DNA from 2 places in the Ornithinibacillus proteolyticus genome. Region 2 is predicted to be linked to the other one. Evidence: predicted binding sites of a transcription regulator. Region 2 holds the regulator's gene; the other holds the start of a gene.
What was found. The regulator LexA, encoded in region 2, represses DNA repair genes until DNA is damaged. The targets are predictions, from matches to a motif close to CGAACATATGTTCG.
Positions count from the first base shown of each region.

Region 1: AAIB49_RS11440 (YhjD family protein) is a predicted target of LexA. The motif match lies at 1,773-1,786, and genes of this name have one in related genera.

Region 1 is NZ_JBCPXV010000022.1:12,255-16,005, reverse strand. It holds gene AAIB49_RS11455 (DedA family protein) at 1-388, opposite strand, end outside; gene AAIB49_RS11450 (hypothetical protein) at 624-776, shown strand; gene AAIB49_RS11445 (competence protein ComK) at 897-1,418, shown strand; gene AAIB49_RS11440 (YhjD family protein) at 1,366-1,755, opposite strand; gene AAIB49_RS11435 (TVP38/TMEM64 family protein) at 1,981-2,640, shown strand; gene addB (helicase-exonuclease AddAB subunit AddB) at 2,720-3,751, shown strand, end outside.
Region 2 is NZ_JBCPXV010000001.1:55,222-58,972, reverse strand. It holds gene glnA (type I glutamate--ammonia ligase) at 1-1,269, shown strand, start outside; gene lexA (transcriptional repressor LexA) at 1,411-2,034, opposite strand; gene AAIB49_RS00315 (YneB family resolvase-like protein) at 2,306-2,965, shown strand; gene AAIB49_RS00310 (DUF896 domain-containing protein) at 3,051-3,287, shown strand; gene tkt (transketolase) at 3,388-3,751, shown strand, end outside.

The DNA.
Region 1 (3,751 bases), on a different contig from region 2:
AGTTGGAGATTCCACCGATATATGCTGCTACATGTCTTACTCCCGGAACGAAATAGCAGATTACTAGGACAAATGATCCGAACCGATTAAATAATCTATTCGTTCGATTAATCATCTTTTCATTGATAAAGAATTTCGAGCCAAATTTTCTTAGGAAGGGTTCTCCCAATTTAATACCAAGAAAATAACTGATGGTAATACCGCACACTGCTCCGGAGAGCGCTGCTATATATGTTAATGCATAGTCCATATTCCCTAATGAGATGACGTATCCAAGATAGGTTAGTAACACCTCATCTGGTACAGGTAGCCCAATAATTCCTAAGGTTAATAGAATGAATATGGCTATGTAGCCATATTGATTAATGAAATCAAGCCAATTTTCCATAAGTATCCCGCTTTCTTTTCTCTCTCTAAAGCATCAAATTTTAAGGTTTATGTATTAATTATACTATATTGGTCAAGTTTATATAAGATGAGTCGATGAATTTATAAAATTTTGTACGGTAGGGAAAGTCTTATATGCATGTTAGAATGCAGCTTTTAAAACGGTTTAAAATGGAATTGTACCGTGTGAGGCGTATAGAAATTATCCATACTAGTAGAAAAAGGAGGACATGACAGTGAAAAAGAGAAAGAAAAGTCCAGAGTTAGAGACTTTTACATTATTAAATCCTAATTTCTTGTTACCTGCAGAGGAAAGCCACGTGGAAACAAATCAAGAAAAATCATTCTCAGATGGAAATATTTCTGAAAGTCTTCCAAATGAGGAATAAAAAGTGACTAATATTGTATTTTGTTGAAACTTGTCGCTAGTATGTTTCAATTTATTAAAAAATCTGTTAAATTAAATGTAGCCTCACCCTTTCATCTAAATATGAAAGGATGATTAAATAATGAATATGGAAGAATTGTATTCCCCATTACATGAAATTACTCCATTAACCTTAGCGGTTGTTGCTAAGCAGGATGAAGCTGGAAATGTTCGTACCTATGTTCTTGAGGAAGAAACGGAATATACGGTGAAACAATCCCCAAGTAAGCTTATCGATTATGCTTGCCGATTCTTTGGCTCAAGTCTCAAAGGCAGACAGGATGGAACTAGAGATATTTGTGGTATAACACATAAAGCGCCAATTTCAATCGATCCTTCTAGCGGCATGTACTTCTTTCCTACGACATCACCCACCAATGCAAAATGCTCGTGGATTGCCCATTCCCATATTGATTATGTAACACGTACAAGGGATAAAACTGATATCGTGTTTAAAAATGGGAAAAAACTGAGTCTTGATGCTTCTTATGGCTCCGTCATGAATCAAATTCATCGTACGGCACAATTTCGGTATCAATTAGACAACCGAATCAAGCATTTGCAGCTGCATAAGACTGGCCCTCGGCCAAAGCCTTCAACATAATGTCCTGTACAATTTCCTCAACTTTTTTTCGTATAGCCGGGTTAAAGTAATTTCGCTTTTCTTCTTTTCCTCTACATAAAAAGAGATAGGAGGAAAAAGAGTCATTTTTATTAATTAGCATTACTTGGAGCTTTTTCGCTTCCATTTTTCTCCGTAATTGTCTACGTTCGTCAAGTGCATTTGCATTCATCTTTTCTAAGAGCTGTATATATGGTTCTTTTATTTTGAAGGCACCCTTTTGGATGTGCTGAATATCCTGCTGAATTACGACAATTGCCATCGAAAGAAAAAGAAAGCGTGAAGCGATTTGTAATTCTTCATCTGTTAGATAGCGCATAAATCTCCCTCCGAATAAGAACGTTTGTTCCTATTATACGCCAATGTATTAAAAAAATACACTATAAAGGTTAAAAATTTTAATTGGTAAATATCGGGAAGGGTGAGGCTATACTTATAATGGCGTTAGTTAGAAAGAATCTATCTTTCGTTAAACTTTTCATAAAATGAAATTTACATTACAATAAAGTTGTACATTTAGGTTTTGGATAGGGAGTCTTACTAGATGAATTTATACAGTATCATAAAGGACTGGAAAATCGCTTTACAAAATGACGAATTAGATCAATATATAATGGAACTGCTTCAAAGTTATGAAAGCTTGGGCCCATTACCAGGAATATTGCTTCCATTTATTGAAGCATTTCTTCCTTTTTTGCCTCTAGTAGTTTTTGTAATGGCAAACGCTGCTGCCTATGGATTACTGGAAGGATTTCTTTTATCTTGGGCAGGATCTAGTTTAGGTTCGATTATGTTATTTTTAATCATACGGAAACTCGGTGATAAGAAAATCTTTGTCTCAGTACGTAAAAATAAACAAGTCCAAAAGGTAACAAACTGGTTAGAGAGACACGGATTTGGCCCATTGTTTCTACTAATGTGCTTCCCATTTTCACCATCGTCCGTAATCAATGTTGTTGCAGGGTTATCTAATATTAATGTGTACCAGTTTATATTAGCGGTATTACTTGGTAAATCTGTCATGATATTCTCTATTTCCTATATTGGTTCAAGTATCGTGTCATTTGCCCAAAACCCAATGAAAACCATCATTGTAGGTGCTTGCATTGTTTTATTCTGGATTGTTGGAAAGCTTATTGAGAAGAAGCTACATCAAAAATCGAAGCAAGAAGAGGTAGCCGCCGATTCGGAAGAAGTTAAATAGCAATAAAAAAACAAAACTTCTGTATGGAATAATATAAAGCAGAGGTTTTTTTCATTAGATGTTAAAGGGGGTATTATTTGTGGGACTACGCTTTATATTAGGGAGATCAGGCACGAACAAAAGTGAGATAGCATTTGAAGAAATAAAAGAAAAATCGATCGCTAATCCACAAGGTCCGCCAATATTTTATATTGTTCCGGACCAAATGACCTTTGAGCAGGAGTATGCATTATTCCGAGATGAATCGTTTCAAGGTAGTGCACGTACACAGGTTACAAGCTTTTCTCGATTAGCGTGGCTAATCCTGCAGGAAACAGGGGGAGCAACAAGACAATTCATTAGTTCTGTTGGAATACAGATGATGCTCCGTAAAATTATAGAAGAAAAAGAAGGGGAATGGAACGTATTCCAAAAAGCGGTTGAGAAACAAGGATTTTTAACCCAATTGGAAAAAATGATAACCGAATTTAAACGTTACGAGATTACCCCAGATACATTATTAGCACATAAATATCAAATTAATCAGTATGCTCATAAAGAACCAGGGGAAAGAGCACTGGTAAATAAGCTAGATGATTTGCATTATATTTATAAAGAGTTAGGACAGGCTTTAGCCAATAATTATATTGATAGTGAGGATCAATTAACATTACTGGCGGAAAAAATTAAAGAAGCAAAGAGTTTAGAAGGAGCGGAGATTTATTTTGAAGGGTTTCACCGTTTTACCCCGAAAGAACTAGTCGTCGTAGAAACACTTTTAACGAAATGCGAACAGATAACCGTTGCATTGACTGTTGATGATGCAGAGAATCCTAATATATCTGATATGGATTTGTTTTATCAAACGAAAGAAACGTATCAAGTCTTAAAACAGATGGCGGAAGCGAATCAAATTAAGGTTGAAAATAGTATAATGCTAAATCCGCTAGATGGTATTTTTTATGACAAGCCATATTTTGCACATTTGGAGGCAAACTTTGATGTTCGACCTGCACCAAAGTATGATGGGAAGGCTCCGATTCAAATTGCTGAAGCGGTGCATCCACGTGCTGAAATAGAAGGGGTAGCACAGGAAATATTACGATTAGTGCGTGAGGAAAATTATCGTTAT
Region 2 (3,751 bases):
CTTCAATTTACAGACATGTTAGGAACAATTAAAAATGTGGAAATCCCATTAAGTCAATTAGAAAAAGCGCTTGATAACAAAATGATGTTTGATGGCTCATCTATCGAAGGATTTGTACGTATTGAAGAATCTGACATGTATTTATATCCAGATTTAGATACATTTGTCGTATTCCCTTGGACGTCAGAAAAGGGAAAAGTTGCCCGTTTTATTTGTGATATTTATCGTCCTGATGGTACACCATTTGAAGGGTGCCCACGTTATAACTTAAAACGTAATTTAAAGAAAATGGAAGAGCTTGGCTTTGATGCCTTTAATATTGGAACTGAACCAGAATTTTTCCTATTTAAATTAGATGAAAAGGGAGATCCTTCTTTAGAATTAAACGACCATGGTGGATATTTTGATTTAGCACCGACTGATTTAGGGGAAAATTGCCGTCGTGATATCGTATTGGAATTAGAAGAAATGGGCTTTGAGATTGAAGCATCTCACCATGAGGTTGCTCCTGGACAACATGAAATTGACTTTAAATACTCTGATGCATTAAAACATGCGGATGATATTCAAACGTTTAAGCTAGTTGTTAAGACAATTGCTAGAAAACATAATCTTCATGCAACGTTTATGCCTAAGCCATTATTTGGAGTAAACGGTTCTGGAATGCATACGAACATGTCTCTATTTAAAGGTGGAGAAAATGCATTCTACAATCCAAGTGGAGATTTAGAATTAAGTGAAACTGCTTATCAATTTATTGCAGGTATTGTGAAGCATGCGACTGGATTTACAGCAGTAACTAATCCAACAGTTAACTCCTATAAGCGTTTAGTACCTGGCTATGAGGCACCAAGCTATGTAGCATGGTCTGCAGCAAACAGAAGCTGTCTAATGCGTATTCCAAACTCTCGTGGTTTAAGTACACGTGTTGAGGCAAGAAGTGTTGACCCAGCAGCTAATCCATATATGGCATTATCTGTTTTATTAGCAGCGGGACTTGATGGAATCCGTAACAATATGACACCACCACCTGCAGTTGATCGTAACATTTATGTTATGACAAAAGAAGAGCGTGATGAAGTTGGAATTAAAGATTTACCATCATCACTAATTGATGCATTACAAGAACTTAAAAATGATGAAGTTATTGTAGAAGCACTAGGCGAGCATCTATTTGAACATTATATCGAAGCGAAAGAGATTGAATGGGATATGTTTAGAACAAGCGTACATCCATGGGAAAGAGATCAATATTTAACTAACTACTAATAGAAAAAAACCGGTGAGTATAGGAGAATCCTCCTTGCTCACCGGTTTTTTGATAGAAATTATATTAGCTCTGCGATTATTATAAACGCATTTGCCAAGAGATGGGCAAATGCGTGTTAGTTTGTTTATTTCGATATATCGTTAATGAATATGACGATAAAGTCCAACTACTTTACCAAGAATCGATACATTCTTATAGATTAATGGCTCCATTGTTGCGTTTTCAGGCTGTAAGCGAATATAATCTTTTTCTTTAAAGAATCGCTTTACGGTTGCTTCATCATCTTCCGTCATTGCTACAACAATATCTCCATTTTGGGCCGTACTCTGTTGTTTCACTATTACCATATCACCGTCTAAAATACCGGCCTCAATCATACTTTCACCATCAATTACTAGGACAAATAGATTTTCATCCGGACCTGCAGTTGAGCTAGGGACTGGCACAAATTCTTCAATATTTTCGACAGCAGTAATAGGTATACCTGCCGTTACTTTACCAATAACGGGTGCATAGCGAGCTTCTTCCCTCGGGATATTACTTTCTTCATCCAAATCTAGTATTTCTATTGCTCGAGGTTTAGTAGGGTCCCGGCGAATAAAACCTTTGCTTTCTAATCTAGAGAGGTGCCCGTGAACAGTTGAGCTTGAGGCAAGGCCCACTGCTTCAGCAATTTCTCTAACAGATGGTGGATAACCTTTTAATCTGACTTGTTCTTTTATGTATTCCAGTATAGCTTGTTGTCTAGTTGATAATTTTGTCATCTATTAAACACCTCGCACATATTATTTATTAATGCTAGTTTACCATCGTATAGCATAGAATGCAAACATTCGTTCGAAAAAGTCGTTGACAAGATCGTATGTTCTGTTATAATAAAAATACGAACAAAGGTTCTTGTGATATAATGGAGAAGGGATGATGGAAAATGTTTGGTAGAGTAAACAAGACAGATTTATTTTATATTGTTGCTTTTGCTGTAACATTAGGTTTCTTATACGTATCATTAATTAGTGCATAATAGGAGTTAATAAATTGAATGTTATTATATACTGCAGAGTAAGTACAGATAAAAAAGTTCAGGAAACATCTTTAGCTAGACAAAAGGAAGAATTATACCAATTGGCTAATCGGTATCAATTCCATGTTGTAAAATGTATAGAGGAGCAAGCGAGTGGATATGAAGTAGAACGTGATGGCGTATTTGAAATGCTTGAAGCGTTTGAACGTGGACAAGCAGATGCTCTCCTTATTCAAGATGAAACAAGATTAGGTCGGGGAAATACAAAAATAGCATTGTTTCATCAATTAGCGAAGTTGAATATTTCCATCTACACTGCGATACACGATGGAAAGCTTGAATTATCCGAATCAGATTCCATGGTATTACAGATTGTTGGAATAGTGGAGGAATACCAACGTAAAATTCACAATGTAAAAATAAAGCGAGGTATGAAAAAAGCAATAGAGAATGGTTATAATCCAGCTAAGAATCTGGCAAATCAGCATTTAGCTCCAGGTAGAGAGAGAAAGGAAGTACCAATCGAGGAAATCATTCGATTGCGAAATAATGGTCTTACCTTCAGTGAAATTGCAAAGACGTTAACTGGATTGGGATATTCTATCTCAAAGGCAACTGTTCATAGAAGGTACCAAGAATATCAAATAATTGATTCAGATAAGTTGAACAGGTAATATTAAAAAGCAAGAACATGTCGTGTTCTTGCTTTTTACTATTAATAATGCTAAATAAGATAGAGTTATTCTAGGAGGCTATGAGATGATTTCAAAAGAAAAATTAGTTCGTATTAATGCACTGGCTAAAAAGGCAAAGACTGCAGAAGGACTGACAAAGGATGAAGAAAGGGAGAGAAAAAAACTACGAGAAGAGTATTTAGGGAATGTCCGCAACTCTTTTAAGAATCAATTGAAGACCATGACGGTAATCGACCCAGCGGGAAATGACGTGACTCCTAAAAAGTTACGAGACATGCAGGAAAGAAACCAAAAACATTAGACATAGTAATTTCGTAATAAGGAATACTAGTACTTGTTAACTATCTACAATTTACAGAAATAAGTATTACTATTCTTTTTGACCGAAAGGAGTATGACGTATGTCTACCAATATAGAGCAAATGTCCATTAATGCAATTCGCACCCTATCCATTGATGCCATAGAAAAATCTAATTCAGGACATCCTGGATTACCGATGGGTGCTTCTCCAATGGCATATACGTTGTGGACAGATATAATGAATCACAATCCTAATAATTCTCAATGGTTTAACCGCGATCGGTTTGTGTTATCTGCTGGACATGGATCCATGCTATTGTACAGCTTATTACATTTATCGGGGTATGACGTAACAATAGAGGACTTAAAGGAGTTTCGCCAGTGGGGCTCTAGGACACCGGGTCATCCAGAAGTTCATCATACCGATGGTGTAGAAGCAACTACAGGTCCTTTAGGCCAAGGTA